Lichenibacterium dinghuense: one gene and its partner. The protein of the gene in region 1 interacts with the protein of each later gene in a pairwise test. Links are inferred from orthologs where the notes say so. Each region holds a gene or a part of one and is shown on either strand. Other genes may lie near its edges. The genes, in order: L7N97_RS23475 and ileS.

Region 1 (14,270 bases):
CTTCGACTTCACCTGCTCGGGGGCTTCGAGGGCGGGCACGTCGGCGAGGAGGCGAGCCATGCAGTTGGCGTCCGCCCGCGCGGTGCCGGACCCCGCGACGAGCATCGCCGAACCGCACAGGGGGGCCAGGACGGCGAGGCGGGCGGCTCGGCGGCGGACCATGGGGATGTTCTCCTCGGCGCGTGGATTCAGGGCGGCACGCGCGCCCGCATCAGGTTTGCGCGGGCGACAGCGCGGCGTCCAGCGGGATCGCGACCGCCGCGGCCGGAACCGGGACGGGCTCGAGCACGCTGGGCCCGGGCAGCTCCGCGGGAAGGCGCAGGGTGAAGCACGACCCCCGGCCGGGGGTGCTCTCGACCGCGACGTCGCCGCCGAGCAGGTGCGCGAAGGCGCGGGTGAGGGCGAGGCCGAGCCCCGTGCCGCCGAAGCGGCGCGTGGTGGACTCGTCCGCCTGGGCGAAGCGCCGGAACAGGCGCGCCATCTGCTCCTCGCTCATGCCGATGCCGGTGTCGGACACGCTGAAGGCGAGCGCGTCCGTGCCCTCGCGAGCGACGCGGAGCGCGACCGTCCCGTCCTCGGTGAACTTCGCCGCGTTGCCGAGCAGGTTGAGCAGGCACTGGCGCAGCTTCACGGCGTCGGTCCGCATCGTGCCGATGCCGGGTGCGACCTCCAGGGTGAGCCGGTTGCGCTTGGCCGCCACCAGCGCGCCCACGGCTTCCGCCGCCTCCGCGGCGAGGCGGGCGACGTCGACCTCCTCGGCGAAGACGTCCATGCGGTTGGCCTCGATCTTGGACAGGTCGAGCACGTCGTTGATGAGGCCGAGCAGGTGGCGGGCGTTGGATTCGATGCGGCCGAGGTCGGGCAACATGTCGCGCCGGTCCCCCTCCGCCAGCTCCTCCTGCAGCATCTCGCTGTAGCCGATCACGGCGGACAGCGGCGTGCGGAGCTCGTGGCTCATGTTGGCCAGAAAGGCGCTCTTGGCGCGGTTGGCCGCCTCGGCGGCGTCCTTGGCGGCCTCCGCCTCGGCCTGCGCGGCCCGCGCCGCGGCGGCCGCGGCCTCGTTCTGGCGCATGAGCTCGCGCAGCGCGTCGCACACCAGCACCATGCCGGCGCCGATGACGAGATATTGCGCGACCGCCAGGGCTTGGTCGAGCGACAGCTCGCCGACCGGAGGGGTGCTCCAGAAGAAGTAGGTGGCGCAACCCGCCGAGATCGCCAGGCCGAGGAGGCCCGGGCCGCGCCCGAACGCCACCCCGAAGATGAAGATCACCGGCATGTAGAGCAGGAACGGCGCCGTGTTGAGCGGCACGAACAGCCGCAGCAGGCTGATGAGCCCCACGACCACGCCGGTGAGACCGTAGCGCGACCACACCGTCGTCTCGCGGCGGGACAGGAAGTCGAGAAACGCGTGCAAGGTCCGCAGCCACCCAGGTCGAGGTCGCCCGACGATAGGTCGCTCCGAACGATGAAGGAAGCGCGACCGTTTCGACCGGGTGTGGCCCCGCTGCCTGCCGCTCGTCGAACCGAGTGACGAACCCACGAGTTGTATCGGGGCGTGTATGGATCCCCGCGGCCCGGTGCCGCCCCGCGCGCGGCGGTCCGGGCTTGCAAGGCTCCGGACCGTCTGATACAAAAAACCAAGTCATAATTATTTGCGTCAGCCGACTCGGCGGAACGCGACACGGGGAGGGACGCGGATGTCGTTGTCCAACGACGTGATGCTTGAGATGCAGCGGCGCATGCTGCGCATCCGCCTGTTCGACGAGCGGGCATCCAAGATGCTGAAGCGGGGCCAGATCCCCGGCACGATCCACACGAGCATCGGCCAGGAGGCCCAGGTGGTCGGCGCCTGCATGGCGCTCGACAAGCACGACAACATGACCGGCAACCACCGCAGCCACGGCCACCCGATCGGCAAGGGCTCGGCGCTGGGCCCGCTGATGGCAGAGCTGGTCGGCAAGGGCACCGGCGTGTGCAAGGGCAAGGGCGGCTCGCTCCACCTCGCCGACTTCGCGGTGGGCAGCCTCGGCGAGTCCGGCATCACCGGCTCCTCCATCCCGATCGCGGTCGGCGCGGCGCTGTCCGCCCAGGTGCTCGGCGACGGCCGCGTGGGGCTGTGCTTCTTCGGCGACGGCGCCGCCAACCAGGGCGTGCTCTACGAGTCCATGAACCTGGCCTCGGCCTACAAGCTGCCCGTCATCTTCCTCTGCGAGAACAACCACTACGCCCTGTCGACCCCCGCTCACACGGTGACGGGCGGACGCATCTGGGAGCGCGCCGCGGGCTTCGGCATGCCGGGGGTCTGCGTCGAGGACGGGCAGGACGTGCTGGCGGTCTACGAGGCCGTGAAGGCCGCCGTGGACCGCGCGCGGGCCGGCGAGGGGCCGACCCTGGTCGAGGTGATGACCTACCGCTTCCGCGAGCACGCCGAGGGGCTGCGCCTCAACGTCGACTACCGCAACGCCGACGAGCGCGAGCGCTGGACGAGCCGCGACCCCATCGCGCTGTTCCGTGCCGTGCTGATCGACCGCGGCGTCGCCGACGCGGCCGCCATGGACGCCATGGAGGCCGACATCGCCCGCGAGGTCGACGACTGCGTGAAGTTCTCCGACGCGAGCCCCTATCCGGACGCCAAGGTCGCCTTCGAGCACCTCTACACGGATGCCTACGAGACGGAGGCGCTGCAGTGACCGTGATGACCTACATCGCCGCGATCGGCGCGGCGCAGCGCGAGGCCATGGTGGCCGACAAGCGCGTAATCGTGATCGGCGAGGACGTCGAGGCCAACGTCTACGGCACGACCGGCGGCTCGAAGTCCCGCGCCGAGAAGGGCGACTTCGTGCAGGAGTTCGGCCGCAACCGCGTGCGCAACACGCCGATCTCCGAGGAGGCTATCGTGGGCGCCTCGATCGGCGCCGCCATGACGGGGCTGCGCCCCATCGTCGACCTGTCCTACTCGTCGTTCCTGTACATGGCGATGGACCAGCTCGTGAACCAGGCGGCCAAGAACCGCTACATGTTCGGCGGCCAGGGCTCGATCCCGATCGTGTTCCGCTCGGCCATGTTCTACGGGCTGAACACCGGCGCGCACCATTCGGACCGCCCCTATCCGATGTTCATGAATGTGCCGGGCCTCAAGGTCCTGGTGCCCGCCTCCGCCGCCGACGCCAAGGGGCTGCTGCGCCAGGCCGTCGACAGCGACGACCCCGTGCTGATCTTCGAATCCGTGCCGCTGTGGGGCTCGAAGGAAGAGGTCGACGAGAGCGAGTACCGCATCCCCTTCGGGGTCGCGCGCGTGCGCCGCGAGGGCACGGACGTCACCATCGTGGGCATCTCCGGCTCGGTGCCGCAGGCCGTCAAGGCGGCCGAGGCGCTGGCCGAGCAGGGCATCTCGGCCGAGGTGATCGACCCGCGCACGCTGGTGCCGCTCGACACCAGGACCATCCTCGAATCCGTCCGCAAGACGGGGCGCCTCGTCATCGCCGAACCGGCGCACCGCACCTGCGGGGCCGCGGCCGAGATCTCGGCCATCGTGGCCGAGCAGGCCTTCGACGCCCTGCGCGCGCCGATCCGGCGCGTCACCGCGCCGGACATGCAGATCCCCTTCAGCCCCGCGCTCGAGGCGGGGTTCTACCCGACCGCCGACAAGATCGTGGCGGTGACCCGCACCATCTGCGGCAACAACGCCCCCACCGATCTGTGATCACCCCTTTCAACGGAGTCCGACCATGAAAGTCGAAGTGTTGCTGCCTCAGTGGGGCATGGGCATGAGCGAGGGCACCGTCACGGCCTGGAAGATCAAGGTCGGCGACAAGGTCAACGAGGGCGACGTGCTCGCCGAGATCGAGACCGAGAAGGTGACCCAGGAGCTGGAGTCGCCGGCCAGCGGCACGATCAGGGAGATCCTGGTCGAGGAAAGCCAGGAGGCCAAGGTCCGCACGGCGCTCGCGATCATCGAATCCGACGACTGACCCCGGCCCGGCCGCACGGGCCGGAGGGGGCGAACCCGCGCGGCGCGCGAGCGAGGGCCGCCCTCGCGCCGCGGGACGATCGAGACGGCCGGCGAACGGCCGCAGGCGGCACCCCGGCCGGGGTGCCGGCCCGACCGAACGGAGGGGGAGGGACGCGGATGCCAGCGACGACGGAAGGGCGCACGGGAGATCTCGGCGGGTCGACGCCGCCCGCGCCCAACGAGATCTTCGACGTGATCGTGGTCGGGGCCGGCATCAACGGCACCGGCACGGCGCGCGACGCGGCGGCCCGCGGCCTGCGCGTCGCCCTGGTGGAGCGCGAGGACGTCGGCTCCGGCACCTCCAACTATTCGGGCCGGCTGGTGCACGGGGGGCTGCGCTACCTGGAGCAGGGCGACGTGCGCCTCGTGCGCGAGTCCCTGCGCGAGCGCGAGCGCCTGTTCCGGCTGGCGCCCCACCTCGTCAAGCCCGTGCCGCTCATGATGCCTTTCTACCGGCACAACAAGCGCTCGAAATGGGCCATCCGCGCCGCCATGCTGGCCTATGACGCGCTGTCCTTCGACAAGTCGACGAACTCGCACTTCGTGCTGTCGCGCGAGGAGACGATCAAGCGCAGCCCCGGCATCAACCAGGACGGCCTCGAAGGCTCGGCCATCTTCATGGACGGGCAGGTCGTGTGGTCGGAGCGGCTCTGCGTCGAGGTCGCGCTCGCGGCCCGCGCCGACGGCGTGAAGATCTACACCCACGCGGAGGTCGACGGGCTGATCAGCGACGGCCAGACCGTGAAGGGCATCCGCTACACGGACCGCATCACCGGCGAGCGGCACGCGCTCGGGGCCCGCGTGGTCGTCAACGCGGCGGGGCCATGGGTCGACGCCGTGCTGGCCAGCGACGAGCGCATCACCCAGCGCTTCATCGGCGGCACCAAGGGCAGCCACCTCATCGTCCGGCCCTTCCCGGGCGCGCCGACCGACGTCGTCTACTACGAGTCCCACAAGGACGGCCGCCTCGTGCTGGTCATCCCCTGGGGCGACCAGATCATGATCGGCACGACCGATTCCCGCTACGACGGCGACCCGTCCGAGGCGCGGGCGGACCGGAGCGAGGTCGAATACCTGTTCGGCGAGGTGAACCGGCTGGTGCCCGGAGCCAAGCTCACGGAGGACGACATCCTCTACACCTACGCCGGCGTGCGCCCGCTGCCCTTCGTGCCCGACAAGTCCGAGTGGAACGTGTCGCGCTCCCACGTCATCAAGGACCACGCGCCCGAGCACCGCGGCCTCCTGTCCCTGATCGGCGGCAAGCTGACCACCTACCGCTCGCTCGCCGAGGAGGCGACCGACGAGGTGTTTAAGCAGCTCGGCGCCAAGCCGCCGCGCTGCCTGACGACCGGCATGCCCTTCCCGGGCGCCCGCGTGCAGAACTGGGCGAGGTTCACGGACGACCTCGTCGCCACGAGCGGCGTCGCCCGCCCCGTGGTCGAGCGGCTGGTGGGCATCTACGGCTCCCGCGCCGGCGACGTGCTCGCGGTGGGGCGCGACGATCCCTCGCTGCTGGAGCCGCTCGGCCCCGACAGCACCTGCATCGGCGCCGAGGTGGTCTTCACCTGGGACAACGAGTTCTGCCGCACGCTGCACGACGTGCTGCTCCGGCGCACCATGATCGTCCACACCGCCGACAACGGCGCGGGCGTGGTCGACCGCGCGGCCGACATCCTGGCTAGGCACCTCGGCTGGGGCGCGAACCGCCGCGACAGCGAGGTGGCGGACTACAAGCGCTACATCGAGCGCTTCGCCAAGCCCGAGCCGGCCCCGGCCGCGCACGCCGCCTGACAGACCCGCCGGGCGCGCCCGGCGACCACCACAGCGAGAACACGAGGGAAGGAAGAACCGATGAAGCTGCTCGATCCCCACGCCACCATCGAGGCCGCGCGCCAGGGCGGATACGCGGTCGGCGCCTACAACATGCACAACGAGGAGACCTGCGAGGCGCTGCTGATGGCCGCCGAGGAGGCCGATTCGCCGGTGATCCTGCAGGTCGGCCGCGCCATCATCCCGCACTGGGGCGTCGCGCGCTCCTTCGAGATGACGAAGCGCCTCGCCGAGAAGTCCGGCGCCGAGGTGATCTTCCACCTCGACCACGGCAGCTGGGACGAGGTCCACGAGGCCATCAAGCTCGGCTTCAACTCCATCATGTACGACGGCGCCCACCTGCCGCTCGACGAGAACATCGCCTCGACCAAGCGCATCGTCGAGATCTGCCACTCCTTCGGCATCCCGGTCGAGGCCGAGCTCGGCAAGATCCCGGACGCCGACGAGAAGGTCGACTGGTCCGACTACTACACGGACGTCGAGGAGGCCCGCCGCTTCGTGAAGGAGACCGGCGTCGACACGCTGGCGATCTCGGTGGGCATCGTCCACGGCGTCGTGCCGGGCCGGCCGCAGGAGCCGATCAGCATCGAGCGCACCCGCGAGATCAAGGAAGCGGTCGGCATCCCGCTGGTGCTGCACGGCGCCTCCGGCCTGTCGAACGAGGAGGTACAGGGCGCCAAGGCGGCCGGCGTGTGCAAGTTCAACGCCGACACGGACCTGCGCCACGCCTTCCGCCGCGGCTTCGAATCCGTCTGGGCGCAGGGCGACCGCCAGCTCGAGGACGCGATGCGGGAAGGCCGCAAGCAGATGATCCCGGCCACGATCGAGAAGATGCGCCAGTACGGCTGCGCGGGCCGGGCCGGCGGGGTCACCCGCCGCGCCGCGGCCTGACGGGAGCGCCCCCGCGATGACCGCTACGGCCCCGATCGACGAAGGGCGCGCGGTGCCGCTGTCCAAGACGGCGCGCACCATGGCCAAATACATGAGCCAGGCCTGGACGGCGCCGATGTTCGGCCTCACGGCCGAGGTCGACATGACCGCCGCCAACGCGCGCAGGGCGCAGCTGAAGGGCGAGGGCGTCACGCTGACGGACGTGATCGTGCAGAGCTGCGTCAGGGCCATCAAGGCCCATCCCAAGCTCAACGCACATTTCCGCGACGACGCCGTCGTGTTCTACGACGACGTCAACGTCGGCCTCGCGGTCGCCAACGACAAGGGCCTGATCGTGCCGGTCATCCACGGCGCGCAGGAGCTGTCGCTGTCCGAGATCGGGGCGCGGCGGCGCGAGCTGATCGGCAAGACGCGCACGGGCGGCCTCAAGGTCCCGGACGTGACGGGCGGCACCTTCACGGTGTCGAACCTCGGCATGTTCGACGTGACGCGCTTCACGGCGATCATCAACCCGCCGCAGGTGGCGATCCTGGCGGTCGGCAGCACGGTCCATCGCCAGGTGTGGAACGGCGGCGAGCCCGCGTGGCGGCCGGTCGCCGAGTTCACCCTGACGAGCGACCACCGCGCGGTCGACGGGGCCGCGGCGGCGGGCTTCCTGCAGGCGCTGAAGAAGGATCTCGAAGCGGGGGACGGCGCGGCCTGACGCGGCCGCCCTGTCCCGCTCCGAGGCGACGGACCCGGCCGACCGGCCGGGCACCCGAAGACCGCATCACCGAAGAACATATCCACGGAGGAAACGAAACGTGAGCAAGCACGCCAACCGCCGCCTGTCCCGCCTCACCCTCGGCACCGCGGCCTGCGCGCTGGCCCTGTCGGCGGCGCTGCCCGCCTTCGCGGCCGACAAGGGCTCCATCGGCGTCTCGGTCGCCGACCAGAAGTCGCTGTTCTACGTCGCCGCCGTCGAGGGCATGAAGGCCGAGGCCGCCAAGCTGGGCTACGACCTCCGCATCGCCTCGGCCAGCAACAATTCGAGCCTGCAGATCAAGCAGGTCCAGGACCTGCTGGTGCAGAACGTCAAGGCGCTGATCTTCATCTCGCAGGACTCGACGGCCGCCCAGGCCGGCGTCAAGGCCGCCAACAAGGCCGACGTGCCGGTGGTGGCCGTCGACGAGAAGCCGGAGGCCGGCGCCGGCAAGCTCGTCACCTACATCGCGACCGACAGCGTGAAGGCCGCCCGCGACCTGTGCACCTGGGCGTTCAAGCAGATGGGCGGCAAGGGCAACATCGCCATCCTGCGCGGCGTGCTGGGCGCCACCGCCGAGCTGCAGCGCTCGCAGGGCTGCAAGGAGGCCCTGAAGGAGTACCCCGACATCCACGTCGTGGCCGAGCAGACCGCCAACTGGGACGAGACCGAGGCCTACAAGGCGACCCAGAACATCCTGACCGCCAACCCGAAGCTCGACGCCGTGTTCGGCGAGTCCGACGCCATGGCGATGGGCGCCGCCAAGGCGGCCAAGCAGGCGGGCCGCGACGGGCTGATCTACTTCGGCATCGACGGCTTCCCGACCATGTTCACGGCCGTGAAGTCCGGCCTGACGCAGGCCACCATGGCCCAGAACCCCTACAAGATGGGCGTGATGGCGGTGGACGACGCGGTGGCGGTCATCACCGGCGGCGGCAAGGACATCAAGCCCGAGCAGTACATCGACACCACGCTGATCACCAAGGACAACGCCGGCACCGAGAAGCCGTCGACCTATTACGGCCCGTCCGCCGACAGCATGCAGTGACGCCGAGCCGGCAAAGCGCCGCTCGGGCATCGGTCCTGGCTCGACCTCCCGGGCTGCGGCGCGTGGAGTGACGGCGCCGGTCCCTCCGCTGTCGTCCCGGGCCCGACCCGGGACGACAGCGTCCAACGTGCCGGGGACGTCGGGGGTACCGCCGACGCCACGCTCAGACCAAAACATCGGAGATCGAGGCGCCATGGCCGACCCGCACCCGACCGGCCTCCGCTGCCGAGGCCTCGAGAAGCGCTACGGCGGCCGCCTCGTGCTCCGCTCCGTCGACCTGTCGCTCATGCCGGGCAGCGTGCTCGGGCTCATCGGCGAGAACGGCGCCGGCAAGTCGACCACCAACTCCATCATCGCCGGGGTGGTGGCGGCCTCGGGCGGCGAGATGACGCTCGACGGCGCGCCCTACCGCCCCGCCTCGCCTTCTGACGCGCTGCACCAGGGCGTGGCGTTGATCCACCAGGAGATCCGCCTGCTGCCGGGCCTCACGGTCGCGGAGAACATGTTCCTCGGCCGGCAGCCGACCGGAGGCCTCACCATCGACCGCGCCCGGATGGTGCGGGAATCGCAGGCGGCCCTCGACGCCCTCGGCGTCCGGGTCGACGCGCGGCGCACCGTCGGCGGCCTGTCCATGGCGGTCCAGCAGGGCATCGAGATCGCCAAGGCGGTGATCCGGAAGCCCCGGTACATCATCTTCGACGAGCCCACGGCCTCGCTCGGCGAGGCCGAGGCCGAGCGCATCTTCGCGCAGATCCGCGCCCTCAAGGCCGGCGGGGCCGGCATCGTCTACGTGTCCCACCGCCTCGACGAGGTGCGCGAGGTGTCCGACCGCGTCGCCTGCCTGCGCGACGGCGAGAAGGTGGCCGACTGGGACCACGCGCCCGCCAAGCAGGACATGATCAACGCCATGGTGGGGCGCGACTTCACCTTCGAGCACCACGCGCCGCCGCCGCGCGGCGAGCACGTGGTGCTCAAGGTCGAGGGCGCGAGCCGCGGCAAGGCCTTCCGCGACGTGTCCTTCGACGTCGCCGAGGGCGAGATCCTCGGCTTCGCCGGCCTGATCGGCGCCGGCCGCACCGAAGTGGTGCGCGCCATCTCGGGCGCCGACCGGCTCGACCGCGGCAGCATCCACGTCGACGGCCGCCCGGTGAGCTTCAAGAGCCCCAGGGGCGCCATCAAGGCCGGCATCTTCATGGTGCCGGAGGACCGCAAGGGGCAGGGCCTGCTGCTGGAGCGCGCCGTGGGCGAGAACATCGCGCTGCCCTGGGAAAGCAAGATCGGGCGCGGCGGCATGGTCACGGCCGCCGGCATCGACCGGGTCGCGCAGGACCAGAAGCGCCGCTTCGACATCCGCGGCCGCATGGCCTCGCCGGTCGGCCGCATGTCCGGCGGCAACCAGCAGAAGGTGCTGATCGCCAAGTGGCTCGTGGAGAACCCCAAGGTCTTCATCATCGACGAGCCGACGCGCGGCGTCGACGTCGGCGCCAAGATGGCGATCTACGAGATCATCCGCGGGCTGGCGGCGGCCGGCGTGGCCGTGATCGTGGTGTCCTCGGAGCTGGAAGAGGTGCTGGGCCTCGCCCACCGCGTGTTGGTCATGTCCGGCGGGCGGCAGCGCGGGATCCTGTCGCGCGAGGAAGCGACGCCCGAGCGTGTCATGTCGCTGGCGGTCGCGGCATGACCCGCCGCCCGCCGCCGCGACGATAGAACGAACAAGCGAAGCCCCGGGAGGTCCGACGTGCTCCAATCCACCAACGCGACAGACGCGGCCCACGCCGGCGCGCAGGAGAGCGCCAAGGAGCGCGCCCTCGGCCTGGTCCGCCTCGTGCCGGGGCCGCTGATCGGCCTCGTGGTCGTGATCGTCGTCCTGTCGTACCTGTCGCCCTACTTCCTGACGACGCGCAACATCGTCAACATCTTCAGCCAGGTGTCGGACATCGGCATCATGGCGGTGGGCGCCGCCCTGGTGATCATCACCGGCGGCATCGACCTGTCGGTGGGCGCCGTGCTGGCGTCGAGCCTGATGGTGAACGCGTGGCTGTACCGCTACGGCGGCGTGCCCTTCCCGCTGGCCGTGGTGGCTGGCCTGCTGTTCGGCACCGCCGTCGGCTTCGTCAACGGCGCCCTCTCGACCTACGCCCGCATCCAGCCCTTCGTGGCGACGCTCGCCACCATGTCGGCCTGCTCGGGCTTCGCGCTGTTCATCACCGACGGCAGCCCCATCACGACCTTCCCGGACTGGTACACGAACATCACCGCGATCAACGTCCTCGGCGTGCCCTTCGAGGCTGTGATCCTGGTCACCATCTATCTCATCACCGCCTTCTGGCTGCGCTACCGGCCGAGCGGCCGCGCCCTCTACGCGGTGGGCGGCAACGAGGAAGTGGCGCGCCTGTCCGGCCTCGACGTTCAGCGCATCCGCGTCGGCACCTACGCGATCGCGGGCTTCCTCGCCGCCCTGGCCGGAATGATCGTCGGCTCGCGGCTCGACTCGGCCCAGCCCACCGCAGGCGTCAACGACCTGCTCAGCGTCATCGCGGTCGTGGTCATCGGCGGCGCCTCCCTGGCCGGCGGCGCCGGCTCCATGCTCGGCACCTTCATCGGCCTCCTCACCATCGGCGTGCTGCGCAACGGCATGGGCCTGCTCAACGTGTCGCCGAACCTCCAGCCCGTCGTGATCGGCGGCGCGATCATCCTCGCCGTCCTGACGGACCGGCGCTCGCGCCACTGACGCGCGCCCGCCACCCGCGTAGCCCCGCCCGCGCGCGGGGTCGTCCCAGGAGTACCCCCATGCCGCTCGACCTCGAACTGTCGGACCTGAACGACCTCGACAGGATCCGCGACGCGCTGTCCCGCAACGATCCGCGCGGGCAGTTCACCGCGCTCAGCATGGACAGGCTGACCATCGCCGACGACGCGGTCGACGGGCTGATCGCAGCGGTCGAGCGGCAGCTCGCGCGGGCCGGGCGGCCCGCGGCGCGCGACACCCGCGTTCGCCTCGTCGCCGACGCCGTCACGATCCGGCGCGACGGCCGCGACCTCAAGGCGGACGTCTTCGCGCGGCTGAGCGAGCGCTTCGCCGCGGAGCGCGTTACCCTCGACGACGGCCAGCCGGCCCTCCACGCCGACGAGGCGATGCAGGACCGCGCGGCCGAGCTCTGCGTCGGCGCCGACTGCATCGTGTCGGTCGGGGGCGGCACCATCACGGACATCGCCAAGATCGCCGCCCTGCGCAACGGCGTGCCCGTGCACGTGGTGGTGCAGACCGCAGCCTCGGTCGACGGCTTCACGGACAACTTCTCCGTGGTGCTGCAGAAGGGCGTGAAACGTACGCTGCTGACGCGCTGGCCCGACGAGGTGCTGACGGACGGCCGCGTGGTCGCCGGCGCCCCGCCGGCGCTGAGCGCCGCTGGCCTCGGCGAGATGCTGTCCATGTTCGTGGCGCCCGGCGACTGGCTGCTGGCCTTCAGGCTCGGGCAGGACGACTCCTACACGCCCGTGCTGGTCGAGATGCTGGCCGTCTGCGGCGCGGGCATCCGGGACTGGTCGGTGGGCGTCGGCCGGGCCGAGGTCGACGGGCTGCGGCGCCTCGCCTCCGGCCTCGCCATGCGCGGCATCGTCACCGGCGTCGGCGGCACCAGCGCGTCGCTGTCCGGGATGGAGCACCTCGTCAGCCACATGCTCGACATGCACGGCGCCGAGACGGGCGAGCCGACGGGGCTCCACGGCGCGCAGGTCGGCGTGGCCTCGGTCATCGCCTCCGCGGCCTGGGAGCACTTCTGCGCCCGCATGGAGGCGGAGCCGATCGATCCCGCGCGCCTGTTCGGCGACGCCGGAGTCTGGGAGGACCGCGTCCGCACCGCCTTCGCCGGGCTCGACCGGACCGGGCGCCTCGGCGGGCAGTGCTGGGGCCACTACCGGCTGAAGCTCGCCAAGTGGCACGCCAACCGCCCCGCCGTGGAGCGCTTCTTCGCCGACTGGCCCGCCATCCGCGACGCCCGCGACGCGGTCGTGCTCAAGGCCGATGCCGTGGCGTCATGCCTCCACGACGGCCGCGCCCCCAAGCGCTTCGGCGATCTCGACCCCGCCCCGTCCGAGCGGCTGATCCGCTGGGCCGCCCTGAACTGCCAGTTCATGCGCGAGCGCTTCACGGTGGCGGACCTCCTCACCTTCGCGGGCTGGTGGGACGAGGAGGGCGTGACGGCCGTGTTCGACCGCGTCGAGCGCGCCTGCGCGGCGGCCGAAGCCGGGGCGAGGGCCGCATGACGCGCGACCTCGTCGTCGGGCTCGACGTTTCCACCACCGCCGCGAAAGCGGTGGTGTGGGACATGGGCGGCCACGCGGTCGCGGAAGGGCGGCTGTCGATCCCGCGCGCGAGCTCCCATCCCGGCTGGGGCGAGCAGGATCCGGCCGACTGGTGGCGCGCCACCGTCGAGGCGCTGCGCCGCGCGACCGCGCAGGTCGACGGGAACCGGATCGCCGCCCTGTCGATCGCCCACCAGCGCGAGTCCTTCGCGTGCCTCGACGCGGAGGGCGAGGCCGTGCGCCCGGCTATCCTGTGGCTCGACACGCGGGCCACGGCGGAGATCGTGGCCCACGGCGACGCGCGGGTCCACGAGGTCACAGGCAAACCACCCAACACGGCGACGAGCTGGTACAAGCTGCTCTGGCTCCAGCGGCACGAGCCCGACGCCATGGCGCGCACGCGCCGGGTCGTCGACGTGCAGGCCTACCTCGTCCACCGCATGACCGGGCGATGGCGGACCTCCTTCGGCAGCGCCGACCCCATGGGCCTGCTCGACATGCGCGCCTTCGCGCTCGACGCGGAGCTGCTCCGACGTGTCGGCCTCGCGGCCGAACAGGTGCCCGAGCTGTCCCCCTCGGGCGTCGAGCTCGGCCGCCTCGCGGACGGCGTGGCAACGGCCGCGGGCCTGACGCCGGGCCTGCCGGTCATCGCCGGCATCGGCGACGGGCAGGCGGCCGGCCTCGGCGCGGGCATCACGGCGCCCGGCGCCGCCTACCTCAACCTCGGCACCGGCATCGTGTCGGGCACGTTCAGCGCGGACTATCGCTGGGGACGCGAGTTCCGCACCATGTGCGGGGCCGCGCCCGGCACATACATGCCCGAAACCTTCATCGGCGGCGGCACCTTCAACGTCAGCTGGTTCGTGGACCAGTTCTCGGACGCGGACGTGCGGCCCTTCGGCCTCCAGGACTCGGCCGAGCGCATCCTCGAGATCGCGGCCGAGAAGGTGCCGGCCGGGTCGGACGGGCTGCTGGTCCTGCCCTACCTGTCGGGCGCGCTGTCGCCGTATTGGGACAGCGACGCCCGCGGCGTCTTCCTCGGCCTGTCCGCGCATCACGGGCGCTCCCACATGTATCGGGCCCTTCTGGAGGGCCTGGCGATGGAGCAGCGGCTGTCGACCACCGGCGCCGAGGCGGCGCTGGGCGTGCCGATCGAACGCCTGCGCGTGATGGGCGGGGGCTCGCGCAGCCCGCTCTGGTGCCAGATCGTCGCCGACGTGCTCGGGCGCCCGGTGGAGGTCACGCGCGAGACGGAGACGACCTGCCTCGGTGCCGGCATGCTGGCCGCCGTGGGCGCGGGCCTCCACGCGAGCATCGCCGATGCCGCCGCGGCGATGAGCGGGACGCGCGAGGTCTATCGTCCGCACGCGCCGACCGCGTCCTTCTACGGCGACCTCTACGAGGTGTACCGCGGGCTCTACCCGCGCCTGCGGGACAGCTTC
Region 2 (15,030 bases), 1.1 Mb from region 1 along the record:
CCGCAGACCGCGTTGTTCTGGAAGTTGCAGTAGAAGGGCGACCCCAGAAAGGCGGTCTGCCCCGGGATGCGGCCGACCTCGAGGTCCACCCGGTCGTCGAACAGCTTCTTCTCGAAGGACAGGTAGGTCAGGCGGTAGGTCTGGCCGCCGCCGTAGATCTCCTGCACCGAGATGCTGTTGCCGATGAGGTCGTTCGTCAGGCTGTGGCCGTCGCGCTGCGTGAAGATGCCGTGCAGGAAGGCGCCCTGCACGCCCGCGAGCTTCTGCAGGTCGATGTCGGTGCCGAAGAAGAACTGGTCCGCGTAGCGCACGCCCTGGCGGATGCCGCCGACCGGGTTGCCCGCCGATTCCGAGGTGTAGTTGGCGAGCGCCGTGATGCCGTTGCCGAAGTCGAGCGTGCCCGGCGGCAGCGCCGTGGGCGTGGTGGGCGAGGCCGAGGTGCCCTGGAGGTTGCCGACGCGCCGGGCGCCGCCGATGCCGCCCGCGGTGCCGCTGGCGCCCGGCGCGGCACCCGCCCCCGTGACCGCGGCGGTGCGCCCCGGCGCCGCCACCGGCACGCCGGACCGGGTCGGGACCCTGTTCGGCGAAACGGCCGCGGCGCGGCGCGTCCGGCGGGGCGCCGGGGCCGCGGCGGGAGCGGCCGCGTCGGGCGCGGCCGCCGCGGGCGGGGGCGCGTCCTGTGGCGGCACCTGCGCCGACGCCCGGATCGGGAGCCCGCAGGCGAGGAGCGCCGAGGCCAGGGCGATCGCCGCTGCGGCGGGCCGGACGGATGCCATGTCGCTCCCCACATTTCTGCGCCGGGTCCGTTTGTCGGACCCCGTTCTCGGCGCAGCATCGGCGCGGGAGAGAGGGCGCGCCATAACCTGAGCGGGAGGCGCGCCGGATTCGCCGCGCATGTGACCGGAATGTGTCAGCCCCGGTCCCGCGCCCCCGCGGGCCGCCCCGTCAGCCGTTTCCGTGCAGGGCGAGGAAGATCCCGGCCCCGACGACGAGCAGCAGCAGCGGGTTAACCCGGCTCGCCATCAGGGCGGCCGTGGACGCGAAGGCGACCGCCACCGCGGGCCAGCCGCCGTCGAGCGACTCCATCAGCACGTAGACCGAGGCCAGGATCATGCCGGCCGCGACGGGCCGGAGCCCGCCCTCCAGCGCGCGCTGCCACAGCGCGCCCTGGTGGCGGCGCCACACCACCGCGACGCCGTAGATCAGCACGGCGGTCGGCCCGAAGATGCCGAGCGTGGCCGCCACCGCGCCCCAGAACCCCGCCACCTGCCAGCCGATCAGCGTCGCCAGCAGCGAGCCCGGCCCCGGCGCCATGCGGGAGATCGCGAAGGCGTTGAGGAACTGCGGCGCCGTCATCCAGCCGTGTTGGTCCACGACCTGGCGCTGGATGGCGGCGATCACCGTCTGGCCGCCCCCCACGGTGACGAGCGACAGCGGCGCGAAGACCCCGAATAGGCCGAGGACGGGCCCCCTCATGCCCGGCGCAGCCGCAGGGCTTCGAGCGCGATGCTGCCGAGGCCCACGCCGAGCACCACGTAGACCAGCGGCTGGTGCAGCGGCCCGATCGCCACAAAGGTGCCGGCCATGATGGCGAGCGGCAGCCAGCGCCGCGGCACCCTCAGCGCCGTGGTGATGCCCATCGACAAGCTGAGGCCGATGGCGGCCGCGGCGGCGCCGTCGAGCGCCCAGCGGGTCGCCGGATAGCGGCTCAGCGCCGCGAACACGGCCGAGATGCCGACGATCAGCACCGCCGGCGGCCCCACGATGCCGGCCACCCCTGCGGCGGCGCCGCGGAAGCCGAGCAGCCGGTGGCCGATCCAGATCGCCATGTTGGTGACGTTGACGCCGGGCAGCGCCTGCGACAGCGACAGGCCGTTGAGGAACTCCTCCTCGCCGATCCAGGCCCGGTCGCGCACGAACTCCCGCAGCAGCCACCCGCTCAGCCCGCCGCCGAAGCTCGTCAGCCCGATGCGGGAGAAGATCAGGAAGAGCTGGAGCGCCGTGGGCTGCGGGGCGGGGCGGGGAGGCGCGTCGGCCATCGGGATCCTCGAAGGCGGGTGAGCCCATCCTTAGGAGCGCCGGGCGGCGGCGTCGAGCGCCGATCCACAGGCTTGACGGGCCCGCGCCCGGCCGCTCCAATCCCGGCAGATCGACCCCGCCCGCGCCATGACGATCCCGATCCCGACGCTGCTGGTCCACCTCCACCTGATGCTGCACCTCGCCGCGCTGGTGTCGGTCGCGGCGCTGCTGTTCCGCGACCAGATCAAGCTGCGCGCCGTGCTGCTGCTGTCGATCGCCCTCGCGCTCGCCAACAACTACGACGGGTCGGACGCGCCGGACTGGGAGGACCTGTTCTGGAACGCGGTGCTGTTCTGCATTAACCTCGTCGTGCTGGTGCAGCTGGTCCTCGACCGGACGCACGTCGGCCTGAGCGAGGAGGAGCGGGCGCTGTTCGACGCCTTCGGGCTGCTGACGCCGGGCGAGTTCCGCGCCCTGGCGCGGCTCGCCACGTGGCACACGGCCGGTGCCGGCGAGGAGATCACCCGCGAGGGCGAGCGGCCGGACGCGCTGTTCTACGTGCTCACCGGCGGGCTCTTCATCGTCAAGGGCGAGCGGGTGATCCCCTACGGCGCCGGCACCTTCATCGGCGAGATCGCCTTCCTGCGCGGCGGGCCGGCCTCCGCGACCGTGCGTCTGGCGCCGGGCTCGCGCTACGTCGCCTGGCCGGTCGCCGGGCTCGACCGCCGCATCTCCGGCCGGGGCGAGCTGCGCCATGCCGTCACCCGCCTGATCAGCCACGACATGGCCCTCAAGGTCGGCCGCGCCTGACAGGCCCGAAGAAGTCGGCTAAAGGTCCGACAAATCATTCCGGGAGGACCGCATGAGCTTCGCCACCTTTCCGTCGCTGAAGGGCGCGACCGTCACCGTCACCGGGGGCGCCTCCGGCATCGGCGAATACCTCGTGCGGGCCTTCGCCGAGCAGGGCTCCCGCGTGGGCTTCGTCGACATCGACGCCGCGCGCGGCGAGGCGCTGGCGAAGGAGTTCGGCGGCGCCGTCCGCTTCGCCCCCTGCGACCTGCGCGACATCGACGCCCTCCGCTCGGCCTTCGCGGCCCTGAAGGCGGAGCTCGGGCCGGCCTCCGTGCTGGTCAACAACGCCGCGCGCGACGACCGCCACGGCTGGGAGGACGTGACGCCGGACTATTACGACGAGCGCATCGCCACGAACCTGCGCCACATGTTCTTCGCCATCCAGGCCGCGGCGCCCGACATGGTGACGGCGGGCCGCGGCTCCATCGTCAACATGGGCTCGAACTCCTGGTGGGAGGCCGGCGGCGGCATGCCGGTCTACACCACCGCCAAGGCGGCCGTGCACGGCATGACGCGGAGCTTCGCCCGCGACCTCGGCCCCCACCGCATCCGCGTCAACACCGTCGTCCCCGGCTGGGTCATGACCGAGCGGCAGAAGGAGCTGTGGGTGACGCCGGAGAAGCTCGGCGCGCAGCTCAAGCGCCAGTGCCTGCCCGACCCGATCGACCCCGTCTACCTCGCCCGCATGGTGCTGTTCCTGGCCTCCGACGACAGCGCCATGTGCACGGCCAACAACTTCATGGTGGAGGCCGGCTCGATCTGAGAAGATTCCCGGCCCTGGCTGGAACTGGAACAGCTCCATTGTCGGGCGTTTAGAACAAGTCGAAGAGCCAGACGCGCTATGGGCGCGTTTCCCAGGCGCCCGGCCCCGGCCGGGCGCCTTCGTCTGTTTGGCCGACCCGAGCGCGATGCTTTCGACTTTTGATCCCGCCCGGCGCGCCGCTTCCGCGGCTCGGCCGGCCTCGACGGGCCCGAGCGCCGCACGCCCCGCCCTTCGCCGCGCGTGAGCCCCTCCCAGGACGGGCGATCCTTCGCCGCCCGCCCCTTCCGGAACGACGGAGACCGACCATGACCCACAGGTGGCGCACCGCGCTGGTGCTCCTGTCGCTGCTGATCGCCCCCGGCGCGGTTCTCGCGCAGGGCACCGCAGCCGCCCCCCAGCCTGCCGCGGCGGAGGCGGCGCCCGCGAGCCCACCTCCCGCGGCCCCGGCTCCGGCCCCCGCGGCTCCGGTGGGCCCGGCCGCCGCCGAGCCGGCCGTGAACGCGAGCCTGCCGCACGACCTGTCGCCCTGGTCGATGTTCCTCAACGCCGACGTGGTGGTGAAGGCCGTGATGGTGGGCCTGCTCGCCGCTTCGGTCGCGACCTGGACGATCTGGCTCGCGAAATCCATGCAGCTCTTCGGCGCCCGGCGCCGGGCCACGCGCGGGCTGCGCGCGCTGGCGGAGGCCGACAGCCTGGCCGCCGCGGCGCGGTCCGACGCGCCCGCGCGCGGGCCCGTGGGGGCGCTGATCGCCGCGGCCGCCGAGGAGGTGTCGCGCTCGGGCGGGCTGCCGGCGGAGGGCGTCAAGGAGCGCGCGGCGCTGTCGCTGTCGCGCATCGAGGCACGCGGCGCCCGCGCCATGACGCGGGGCACCGGCGTGCTCGCGACGGTGGGCTCGGTCGCGCCCTTCGTGGGGCTGTTCGGCACCGTGTGGGGCATCATGAATAGCTTCGTCGGCATCTCCCAGGCCCACACGTCCAACCTCGCCGTGGTGGCGCCCGGCATCGCGGAAGCGCTGCTGGCCACCGCGGTCGGCCTCGTCGCCGCCATCCCGGCCGTGGTGATCTTCAACGGATTCGCCCGCGCCACCGCGGGCTACAAGGCGCTGCTCGGCGACGCCTCGGCGGAAGTCATGCGCCACCTGTCGCGCGACCTCGACCGGCGGCCCTCGCTGCGCCAGCAGGCGGCGGAGTGATCCCGTGGCGGTGAAGCTCGGCCACGGGGACGACGAGGTCGGCGAGATCGCCGACATCAACGTCACGCCCTTCATCGACGTGGCCCTGGTGCTGCTCATCATCTTCATGGTGGCGGCGCCGCTGTCCACCGTGGACGTGCCGGTGGACCTGCCGACCTCGAACGCGAAGGTGCAGCCGCGGCCCGACAAGCCGGTGTTCCTCACCGTCAAGCGCGACCTTTCCCTATCTTTGGGCGAGGAAGGCGTGCCGCGCGACGGGCTCCGCGGCCGGCTCGACGCGGAGACAGGGGGCGACCGCGACCGGCGCGTCTTCCTGCGCGCGGACGCCGGCCTGCCCTACGGCGACCTGATGGACGTGATGAACGCCCTGCGCTCGGCCGGCTACCTCAAGGTGGCGCTGGTCGGCCTGGAGGACACGGGACAGGGCGCAGCCCCGGGCTCCGCGCCGTGAGCGCCGTCGCGTTCGGCGGCGGCCGCGAGCCCGGCGAGGGCCTGCGCTGGGCCGCGGCCGCCCTCCTGGTCGCCGGTGTCCACGTCGGCGCCGGCTGGTGGCTCGTCGGCCACGCCTTCGCGCCCCCGCCCCCGCCCGAGGGCGCGGCCGGCGTGACGGTGGAGCTCGAGCCCGTGTCGGTGCCGGTGCCCCCGACCGCCGAGCCGAAGCCGACCGAAACCGCCGGCCCCGGCGAGGAGAAGCAGGTCGCCGAGGCGCCCGACGCCCCGCCCGAGGCTCCCCCGCCGCCGGCCGCCGAGCCACCACAGGCTGCCGTGGCGGCACCCCCGCCCCCGCCCGTCGAGACGCCCCCGCCGGAACCGGCCCCGGTCGAGGCTGCGGCCGCCCCTCCCCTCCCCGTGCCGGAGGTCGCGCCGCCGCCCTCGCCCGCGCCGTCCGACGCCGTGCTGGCTCCGCCGCCGCGGCCCGCGCCGCCCCCGAAGAAGGTCGCGGTCCCGAAGCCGCAGAAGTCCGTCAAGCCGCCGCCGAAGCCCGACCCGCGCGAGGTCGCCCGCCAGGACGCGTGGGACGCGCAGGCCGAGGCCCGGCAGGAAGCCCGCGAGGAGGTGCGGCACGAAGCGCGGGCGCAGGCGGCCGCCGAGGCGCGGGCCCGGCGACAGGCCGCGCGCGAGCAGGCCCGCGCGGCGCGGGCCGCGGTGGCCCGCGAGGGCGGCGGGGACGACCGCGAGTCCGCCGCCCCGGTGGCCTCGGGCGCGGCGGTCGCGAACTGGCGCGGCGAGGTGGTGGCCCACCTCAACGCCTACAAGCCGGCCTCGCCGAACGGCTCGGGCGGCACCGTGCGGGTCGCCTTCTCGGTGGACCGCGGCGGGCGCGTCGTCTCGGCCTCCGTGTCGGGCAGCTCCGGCGATCCCGAGCTCGACGCGGCGGCGGTGTCGATGGTGCGCCGCGCGAGCCCCGTCCCGGCGCCCCCGCCCGAGATGGGCGGCCGCATCGGCCTGTCGGTGCCGGTGCGGTTCCATTGAGGCGCGGCGCGGCCGGGGCGGCGGCGCCACCTTGACGAACGGGCCCCGGATGGACAGTTCCGCGAGGAACCGGAGGCCTCCCATGACCCACGATGCCCAGTCCTTCCCCGTCACCCGCAGCGACGCCGAATGGCGCGAGCTGCTGACGCCCGAGCAGTACCAGGTGATGCGCCGGCACGGCACCGAGCGGCCCGGCTCCTGCGCGCTGCTCCACGAGAAGCGCGCCGGCACCTTCTCCTGCGCGGGCTGCGAGACGCCGCTGTTCGTGAACACGACCAAGTTCGAGAGCGGCACCGGCTGGCCGTCCTTCAACCTGCCGGTCGAGGGCGCGGTGGAGACCACCGAGGACAGGTCCTACGGCATGGTCCGCACCGAGGTGCACTGCGCCACCTGCGGCAGCCACCTCGGCCACGTCTTCCCCGACGGGCCCGCGCCGACCTACCAGCGCTACTGCATCAACGGCGTGGCGCTGGAGTTCCACCCGGCCTGACGCGTCCCGCGCCGGTGAAACGAAGACGCCCGCGGCGCGAGCCGCGGGCGTCTTGTCGTGCTGCACCGGATCAGCAGCCGATCACTGGTCCATCTCGGCGCGGTGCTTGGCGGCCTGCTGCTGCATGTAGCGCGGGCTCGACTCGTCGACCTTCTCCTCGGGCGCCTCCGCCGTGGCCTTCAGGACCTTGGTGGGCTTCATGTAGCCCTTGGGCGGCTGGGTGAGGAACTCGCGCGTGGGCTCCTGGCCGGCGACGAGCTGGTCCTTCTTGTCGGGGTTCTGGGAGCGGTAGGCCTCGTCCTGGCGCTTGATCTCGTCCGGCTTGAGCAGCATGCAGTGCTGGCCGTCGTTGCCGCATTCGCCGGAGCGGACGGGCTGGTCGTCGGCGGCCTCGGCCACGGCGGCGCGTCCCCGCATCTGCTCGTCGTGCGACAGCATCATGCCGTGGTCGCTCATGTTGGGGTCGAGCGTGTGCGGCGCGTGCGCTTCGGCGCTCTCCTTGCGCTTCTTCAGCACGTCGGGGTCCTGCGGCCAGGCGGCGGTGCGCTTGATGCCGTCGACCATGGGCTTGGGCAGCCCGGGGTCCTTCGGCAGCACCAGCGGCGGGCGCTCGCGGTACTGGATGTCCGGCGGGGGGTCGCTCTTGATGAGCCCCACCGAGCCCAGCACGGAGGAGAACACGTTGGCGTAGCCGTCGTCCGCCGCCCAGGCGCCCGGCGCGCCCGCGAGGCACAGGCCCAAGGCGGCCGCTGCCGCCACCGCCCCGCGACGATCACCCTTCGATCCAGGCAACATTTCCACCTCAGCGCATGGAACAAAATCGGAGGCTTCAACTATGCTGTGAGGATCACGGCGATTTGGGGGCACCGAGGGTCGCAACCGGCCTTGCCGGCACGATCCATTCGAGCAGCAGCAGCACGACGCCGGCCGTGATGGCGCAATCGGCGACGTTGAACACGTACCAGTGGAAGCCGCCGGCGTGGAGCGACACGAAATCCACCACGGCGCCGTAGCTGACGCGGTCGACGAGGTTGCCGAGCGCGCCGCCGATCAGGAGGCCCAGCGCCGCCGAAGTCATCGCCGTCCCGCTCCGCCACAGCCACACGGCGAGGGCCAGCGACGCGAGCAGCGTGACGGCGACCAGCAGCCAGCGGCCCGCATCCGTGTCCGACGTGAACAGCGAGTAGGACACGCCGCGGTTCCAGGCCATGACGAAGTCGACGCCCGGCGCCACGGCGACGGGCGAGCGCTCCGGCAGGTCGAAGCCGCGCAGCATCCACAGCTTCGAGGCTTGGTCGGCCGCGAAGGCCAGGACGGCCAGCGCCGCCCCGAGCGCGCGCGGGCCGGCGCGGAACGCGCCCGTCACGGCAGGCGGCCCGCCGCGGCGAGCTCGCGCAGCGCCAGCGCGTCGCGCGGCGTGACGTCGGGATAGTCGGGGTCGGTGCCCACCAGCGGCGACACCTTCCAGGAGCGGGCGCAGCGCCGCCCCTCCGCGCGGGCCGGCACCACCGCCACCCCCGGCACGTCGGGCAGGCGGAAGGCCTCGGCCGGGCCCTCGCCGGCGTCGAGGGCGATGTCGGAGGTGATGCACACTTCCGCGAAGTCGACGCCGCGGAGCAGCGCGAGCAGGTCCGCGTCGGCCACGAAGACCCGCGGCGCGGCTTCCAGCGACGATCCCATGCGCTTGGCGGCGCGCTCCAGCTCCAGCGCGCCGGTGACGGCGCGGCGCGCGTCGCGCACCCGCCGCCAGCGCGCCGCCAGCGCCTCGTCGAGCCACGCCTCGGGCGTCTCCGGGAAGAGCTGGAGGTGCACCGAGCCGCGCTCGGACGGGTGGCGCGCCAGCCACGCTTCCTCGGCCGTGAAGCTGAGGATCGGCGCCAGCCACACGGCGAGGCGGTCGAAGACGGCATCCACGACCGTGAGGGCCCCGCGGCGCACCGCCGAGGAGATCGGGTCGCAGTAGAGCGCGTCCTTGCGGACGTCGAAGTAGAAGGCCGACAGGTCGCTCGTCATGAAGGCGCCGAGCGCCGACAGGATGCGCGTGTAGTCGAAGGCCGCGTAGCCGGCCCGCACCGTGCGGTCGAGCTCCGCGAGGCGGTGGAGCACGAAGCGCTCCAGCTCGGGCAGCTCGGCGTGGGGCACGGCCTCGCCGGCCTGCGCGTGCGCCAGCGTGCCCAGCATCCAGCGCAGGGTGTTGCGCCACTTCTTGTAGGTCTCGACCGTGGTGTTCAGCACCGTCTTGCCGAGGCGCTGGTCGCCCGCGTAGTCGGCGCCCGCCACCCACAGGCGCAGGATGTCGGCGCCCGACGCCTTGATGACGTCCTGCGGCGCCACGACGTTGCCGAGCGACTTCGACATCTTGCGCCCGTTCTCGTCGAGCGTGAAGCCGTGGGTCAGCACCATGTCGTAGGGCGCGCGGCCGCGCGTGCCGCAGCTCTCAAGCAGCGACGAGTGGAACCAGCCGCGGTGCTGGTCCGAGCCTTCGAGGTACATGACCTCGTCGTCGCCGCCGTCGACTCGGCGGCGCAGGCCCCGAAACTGCGGGAAGTGCTCCGGATCCTCCAGCGTGAAGGCGTGGGTGGAGCCGGAGTCGAACCACACGTCGAGGATGTCGTCGACCTTGGTCCAGCCCTCGGCGGCCCGCTCCCCGAGGAACCGTGCGGCGGCGCCGTCCTCGTACCAGGCGTCCGCGCCCTCGGCCTCGAAGGCGGCGATGACGCGCGCGTCGACGGCGTCGTCGCGCAGGATCTCGGCGGTGCCGTCGTCGCGGTCGCGCACGAAGATGGCGATGGGCACGCCCCAGGCGCGCTGGCGCGACACGACCCAGTCGGGCCGGTTGCCGATCATGCCGGTGATGCGGTTCTCGCCCGCGGCCGGCACCCAGGTGGTCTCGGCGATGGCCTGGAGCGCCACGCCGCGCAGCGTGTCGGGCGCGTTGGAGCCCCGGGCCGCGGCGGAGCGCAGCGGCGCGCCCGGCACCGCGAACCGCTGGTCCATGGCGATGAACCATTGCGGCGTGTTGCGGAAGATGACCGGCTTCTTCGAGCGCCAGCTATGCGGGTAGCTGTGCTTCAGCCGGCCGCGCCCGACCAGCGTGCCGGCTTCCTGGAGCGCCGCGAAGACGGCGTCGTTGGCGTCGCCCTTGGCGCCCTTGTCGGTGAGCACGCGGCGGCCCTCGAAGCCCGGCGCGTCGGCCGTGTAGAAGCCGTCGGCGTCGACCGTGTAGGGGATGCGCGGCTCGATCTCGCGCGCCTGGAGCGCGCGCGTCGAGGCGAGCCACAGGTCGAAGTCCTCGCGGCCGTGGCCCGGTGCCGTGTGGACGAAGCCCGTGCCGGCCTCGGCCGTCACGTGGTCGCCGGCCAGCATCGGCACGCCGAAGCCGTAGCCCGGCAGGGTGGCCGCGAAGGGATGCGCCAGCAGGCCGACCGACAGCGCCTCCGCCGACACGTCGGAGAGCCGCTCGAAGCCCTCGACGCGCGCGGCCTTGAACACGCCCTCGGCCAGGGCGTCGGCCAGCACGTAGCGCTGGCCCACCTTGGCCCAGTTGTCGGCCGCCGCACTCGTGACGCGGTAGAGCCCGTAGGCGACCTTGGGCGAGAAGGCCACGGCGCGGTTGCCCGGCATGGTCCAGGGCGTGGTGGTCCAGATCACGACGCGCGCCGGCATCATCTCGCCGGAGGCCTCGTGGCGGAACGCCAGCGCATTCCATTCCGACGCCCGGTGGTCGAGAACGCCGCCCCCGGCCGGCACCGTCCGGCACGGGAAGGCGGCGAAGACCGTGTCCGACGTGTGGTCCTCGTATTCGACCTCGGCCTCGGCCAGCGCCGTCTTCTCGACCACGCTCCACATCACGGGCTTGGAGCCGCGGTAGAGCAGCCCGTTGCGGGCGAACTTCATGATCTCGCGGGCGATGTGGGCTTCGGCGTTGAACGCCATGGTGGCGTAGGGGTGGTCCCAGTCGCCCACGATGCCGAGGCGCTTGAACTCTTCCCGCTGCACGTCGAGCCAGCCCTGCGCGAAGGCGCGGCACTGGCGGCGGAACTCCACCACCGGCACGGCGTCCTTGTTGCGGCCCTTGGCGCGGTACTCCTCCTCGATCTTCCACTCGATCGGCAGGCCGTGGCAGTCCCAGCCCGGCACGTAGTCGGAGTCGCGGCCCAGCATCTGCTGGGACTTGGTCACGAGGTCCTTCAGGATCTTGTTGAGCGCGTGGCCGATGTGGATGTTGCCGTTGGCGTAGGGCGGCCCGTCGTGCAGCACGAACTTCGGCCGGCCGGCCGCCTGCGCGCGGAGCTGGCCGTAGAGGTCGATGCTCGCCCAGCGCGCCAGCAGCTCGGGCTCCTTGGCGGGCAGGCCGGCCCGCATCGGGAAGTCCGTGTGGGGCAGGAACAGCGTCTTGGCGTAGTCGGGGGCGGCCGGCGTCGCCGATGGGTCTCGGGCGGCCGTGGGAGCGTCGTTCATGGGGAGACCGGAGGCTTGCGGCGAGGCGGGATCCCGGGCGGGCGCGGCGCTGCGTTGGGCGGGGATGCGGGCGTGCGAAGGGTCCCGTGCGGGGCGAGCCTCAGGCTCCAGCGCCGCACGGGCCGATAATCCGCAAATCACGGGCCCGCGTCGTCATGCGCCCGACGTAGCAGCCTGCCAGGAAGATTGGAAGGGTTCCGTTTTTCGCGGCCCCGCGCGGCGCGCCGCGATGCCGCCGTAACCGACTCCGATGTTCGCGCATTGCCGGTCATGGATCCGCTTCGGCGGACCCGCGTCGGCGTATCGGCATCGGCCGACGGACGGCCTCACGGCCCCGTCATCCAGCCAAGGAGGACCCTCGACCCATGGGGACGCAACACGAACCCCAGATCTGGAACATGTTCCGCCGCCGCGAGGAGGGCGACATCTGCTGCGCCGTGCCGGCCGACACGGCCGTGCCGCGCTTCCTGTTCTCCGGCGAGTGGGACTTCGGCGGCCAGCATGCGGAGCGCCAGGCGCTGCCCGGCTTCCAGCGCGCCATCGCGCACCAGGCCGTGCGCATGAACGGGTTCTACCTGTTCCAGGTGCTGCGCGCCGCGGCCTGACCGCGGCGCATCGGCGTGGAACGGACGGCGGATGAACCTTCCGTTCGCGCCGATGATTCATCATGACGGCCTCACAATAAGCCACAACTCATCGTGGGATGGCGGGAGATCGGTGACCCGGGGCTCGGAAAGGCGGCGTCCATGCAGCGCCCGTTGATGTTGGCGGCCTTCGGCGCGGTCGCGGCCCTGGGTGCGGCCGCGGCTGGCGGCGCGCTGTGGTACGAGCGGCCGACGCGGCTGACCGTGGCGGTGTCCCAGAACGACGAGCCGGACCGCGCGCTGATCGACTCCGCCGCGCGCCTCCTCAAGCGGAGCCACAACCCGGCGCGCCTGCAGATCCAGCTCGTCGAGGACGCCAAGGCGGCCTCTGAGGCGGTGGACGCCCGCCGGGCCGACCTCGCGGTGATCCGCACCGACGTGGCGATCCCCGGCGACGCGCAGACCGTGGTGATCCTGCACCGCGACTCGGCCGTGCTGGTGGCCCCGGCGTCGAGCGGCATCAAGACGGTGGCGGACCTGCCGGGGCACACGGTCGGCGTGCTGCGCATGGGGGCCGGGAACCTCAGCCTGCTCGCCAACGTCCTGGCGGAGGCCGACCTCAAGCCGGACAGCGTCGCCACGGTGCAGCTCAAGCCCGACGAGATCGAGGCCGCGCTGCGCTCGCACCGGATATCGGCCGTGATGGCGGTCGACGTGCTGTCCAACTCGGCCCTGCGCGCCATCGTGCGGACCGTGTCGACGATCGACCCGCCGCCCGCCGCGGCTCCCCCTCCCCCGGCTCCGGCCAAGGCGGGCGCCAAGCCCGCGGCGAAACCCGCCAAGGGCAAGGCTCCCCCGGCCGCCAAGCCGGCCAGGATCGCCAAGGCCGACAAGGGCGACGACGAGGAGGAGGACGACGAGGCGGAGCCCGCAAAGGGCACCGTGGTCTTCCTGCCCATCTCCGAGGCCGAGGCCATCGCGTCGCGCTCGCCCGCCTACGAGAAGACCGAGGTGCTGCGCGGCATCTTCGGCGGGACGCCGCCCCGGCCGGGCAAGGACTACGACACGCTCAGCATCACCCACCGGCTCGTCGCCAACGAGAACGTGTCGCAGGACCTCGTCGCGGGGCTGACACGCTTCTTCCTGACCGAGAAGGGCCCGATCGCCGCGACGGCGCCGATCGCCATGCGGATCGAGGCGCCGAGCACCGACAAGGGCGCGTCCCTGCCCGTCCACGCCGGATCCGCGGCCTATATCGACGACGACGAGCAGACCTTCTTCGATAAATACAGCGACATGATCTACATCGGCGCCATGCTGCTCGGCGTGCTGGCGTCCGGCGTCACCGCCGTGATGGGGCGGCTCAGCGGCACCCGCACGCCGCAGCTCGAGCTCGACGTCGCCCGCCTGATCGCCCTGATGGGGGAGGCGCGCGCCGCCGCGTCGAGCGAGGAGCTCGACGCGCTGCAGGGCGAGGCCGACCAGTTGATGGCGCGGGCGCTCGACGGCTCGCTGCCGCGCGTCGACGACCGGCGCCTCGCGGCCTTCGGGATGGCGCTCGACCAGGTGCGGGCCGCGGTGCGCGACCGCCGCGCGCAGATCGGCCTGGCGCCGAAGCCGGCCGAGATCGTCGTGATGCCGCTCGCCGCCGAATAGCAGCGCGGACGCGAAAAAGGGCGCCCCGTGAGGGACGCCCCTGCCTCGATCGCGCGGTCGCGCCCGCCGGTCAGGCGACCTTGGACTCCACGACCTTCGGCGCGCGGGCGTTGGTGCCGATGGCGATCTGCCGGGGCTTCTGAGCCTCGGGGATCTCGCGCACGAGGTCGACGTGGAGCAGGCCGTGCTCCAGGGCGGCGCCCGTCACCTGGACGTGGTCGGCGAGCTGGAAGCGGCGCTCGAAGGCGCGGGCCGCGATGCCCTGGTAGAGCACTTCGGTCTTCGGCGTCTCGGACGCATCGGTCTTGCGGGCGCCGCGGATCAGGAGGACGTTCTCGCGGGTCTCGATCGACAGATCATCCTCGGAGAATCCCGCCACGGCGACGGAGATACGATAGGCGTTCTCGCCGGTCCGCTCGATGTTGTAGGGCGGATAGGTCTGGGCCGAGGCGTCCACGCCCGACATCTGGTCGAGGATCGTGAACAGCCGGTCGAAGCCGACGGTGGAACGGTAAAGGGGGGAAAGATCGTACTGGCGCATCTGAACACATCCTCACTGGAGCGACATGCGATCCCGGCGTTGCTGGCCGGAACCTCTCGAAATCACGCGTCCGTTGTGGCCCGCGTGCCCCTGATGTGGTGACGGTCCTTGCCCCCGCAAGAGGAGCCGAGATCGGCATCTCACTTTTTCGTGAGCCGGGGCGGCGGTGACGGGATCGCCACGCCGCGCGGAGCCGTGGGTCGACCGGCAGAGGGAAGAGGTCGCCGCGGAGGCGCTGTCGCATCTTTGCCACGCGCGGGCTCCGAAACGCCGCGATGGGCGGGGACGCCGCCGCGGCGCCCTGATGCGGACACGCTGGCGGCGTCGAAGCGGCCTCCGCGGGGCAGACCTGCCGCAGCGGAATGAACCGATGGCCGTCGCCGCGCATTCTGCCCGCGACCATCGTCTGGAGTACGGATCATGACCACCATCAAGAAGATCGCTGCGGCGGCCGCCGTCGCCACCCTGGCCCTCGCCGCCAGCGACCTGTCGGCCTCGGCCCAGAGCAGCCTCACCAACGGCCCGAACGGCATGCAGCCCAACACGCTGTCCTCCGACCAGGCGACCGGCATCAACGGCTACGCGCCGAGCCGCGCCGTCTACCGCCGCCCGGTCCGCACCGTGCGCTCGGCCGAGGCCAGCCGCCGTCCGCTCACCGTGCGCCGCACCGTCGCCGCCGAGGCTCCCGTCGTGGTGGCCCCCGCGCCGATCGGCAACACCGGCCCCGGCACCCTCATCACCGGGCCGCTCGGCTTCGCCAGCAACGTCGTGTCGCTGCCGTTCCGCGCCATCAACGGCATCTTCCCGGCCACGGGCAGCGTCGCGCAGAACCCGCTCGTCCTCATCGGCGCCCCGCTGCGCGCCATCGGCGACATCGTCCAGGTGCCGTTCCGCGTGATCGGCGCCCCGTTCGGCGGCACCACGATCGCGACCTACTGATCGAGCGATCATCGGCGTTCGGGAGGGCGGGGGCGCGAGCCTCCGCCCTTTCGCGTTCG

Evidence for each region.
Region 2: the proteins of L7N97_RS23475 (region 1) and ileS interact in binary tests that used the Escherichia coli proteins (3 or more experiments, as listed by UniProt). The link is inferred for Lichenibacterium dinghuense from one-to-one orthologs.

Annotation. Positions count from the first base shown.
Region 1 is NZ_JAJLMN010000001.1:4,883,112-4,897,381, forward strand. What follows is about bases 6,673-9,529. They hold L7N97_RS23475 (substrate-binding domain-containing protein), read left to right. Parts: upstream 6,673-7,536; coding sequence 7,537-8,523; downstream 8,524-9,529. Other genes in these bases: L7N97_RS23465 (class II fructose-bisphosphate aldolase), read left to right, coding at 6,673-6,733; L7N97_RS23470 (2-oxo acid dehydrogenase subunit E2), read left to right, coding at 6,750-7,436; L7N97_RS23480 (sugar ABC transporter ATP-binding protein), read left to right, coding at 8,717-9,529. Outside these bases: L7N97_RS23430 (hypothetical protein), read right to left, coding at 1-162; L7N97_RS30605 (sensor histidine kinase), read right to left, coding at 212-1,414; L7N97_RS23445 (thiamine pyrophosphate-dependent dehydrogenase E1 component subunit alpha), read left to right, coding at 1,698-2,690; L7N97_RS23450 (alpha-ketoacid dehydrogenase subunit beta), read left to right, coding at 2,696-3,703; L7N97_RS23455 (biotin/lipoyl-containing protein), read left to right, coding at 3,729-3,971; L7N97_RS23460 (glycerol-3-phosphate dehydrogenase/oxidase), read left to right, coding at 4,130-5,803; more of L7N97_RS23465, read left to right, coding at 5,864-6,672; more of L7N97_RS23480, read left to right, coding at 9,530-10,204; L7N97_RS23485 (ABC transporter permease), read left to right, coding at 10,262-11,254; L7N97_RS23490 (iron-containing alcohol dehydrogenase), read left to right, coding at 11,314-12,789; L7N97_RS23495 (xylulokinase), read left to right, coding at 12,786-14,270. UniProt on the Escherichia coli protein: Part of the ABC transporter complex RbsABC involved in ribose import. Binds ribose. Also serves as the primary chemoreceptor for chemotaxis.
Region 2 is NZ_JAJLMN010000001.1:3,762,459-3,777,488, reverse strand. What follows is about bases 7,953-11,569. They hold ileS (isoleucine--tRNA ligase), read right to left. Parts: upstream 11,252-11,569; coding sequence 8,153-11,251; downstream 7,953-8,152. Other genes in these bases: lspA (signal peptidase II), read right to left, coding at 7,953-8,156. In the rest of the region: L7N97_RS18045 (carbohydrate porin), read right to left, coding at 1-776; L7N97_RS18040 (chromate transporter), read right to left, coding at 946-1,476; L7N97_RS18035 (chromate transporter), read right to left, coding at 1,473-2,039; L7N97_RS18030 (cyclic nucleotide-binding domain-containing protein), read left to right, coding at 2,167-2,829; L7N97_RS18025 (SDR family NAD(P)-dependent oxidoreductase), read left to right, coding at 2,882-3,634; tonB-system energizer ExbB, read left to right, coding at 3,940-4,827; TonB system transport protein ExbD, read left to right, coding at 4,832-5,278; L7N97_RS30325 (energy transducer TonB family protein), read left to right, coding at 5,275-6,300; peptide-methionine (R)-S-oxide reductase MsrB, read left to right, coding at 6,383-6,790; L7N97_RS18000 (hypothetical protein), read right to left, coding at 6,872-7,549; more of lspA, read right to left, coding at 7,638-7,952; L7N97_RS17985 (hypothetical protein), read left to right, coding at 11,617-11,856; L7N97_RS17980 (ABC transporter substrate-binding protein), read left to right, coding at 11,998-13,491; L7N97_RS17975 (Hsp20 family protein), read right to left, coding at 13,562-14,032; L7N97_RS17970 (hypothetical protein), read left to right, coding at 14,453-14,971. UniProt on the Escherichia coli protein: Catalyzes the attachment of isoleucine to tRNA(Ile). As IleRS can inadvertently accommodate and process structurally similar amino acids such as valine, to avoid such errors it has two additional distinct tRNA(Ile)-dependent editing activities.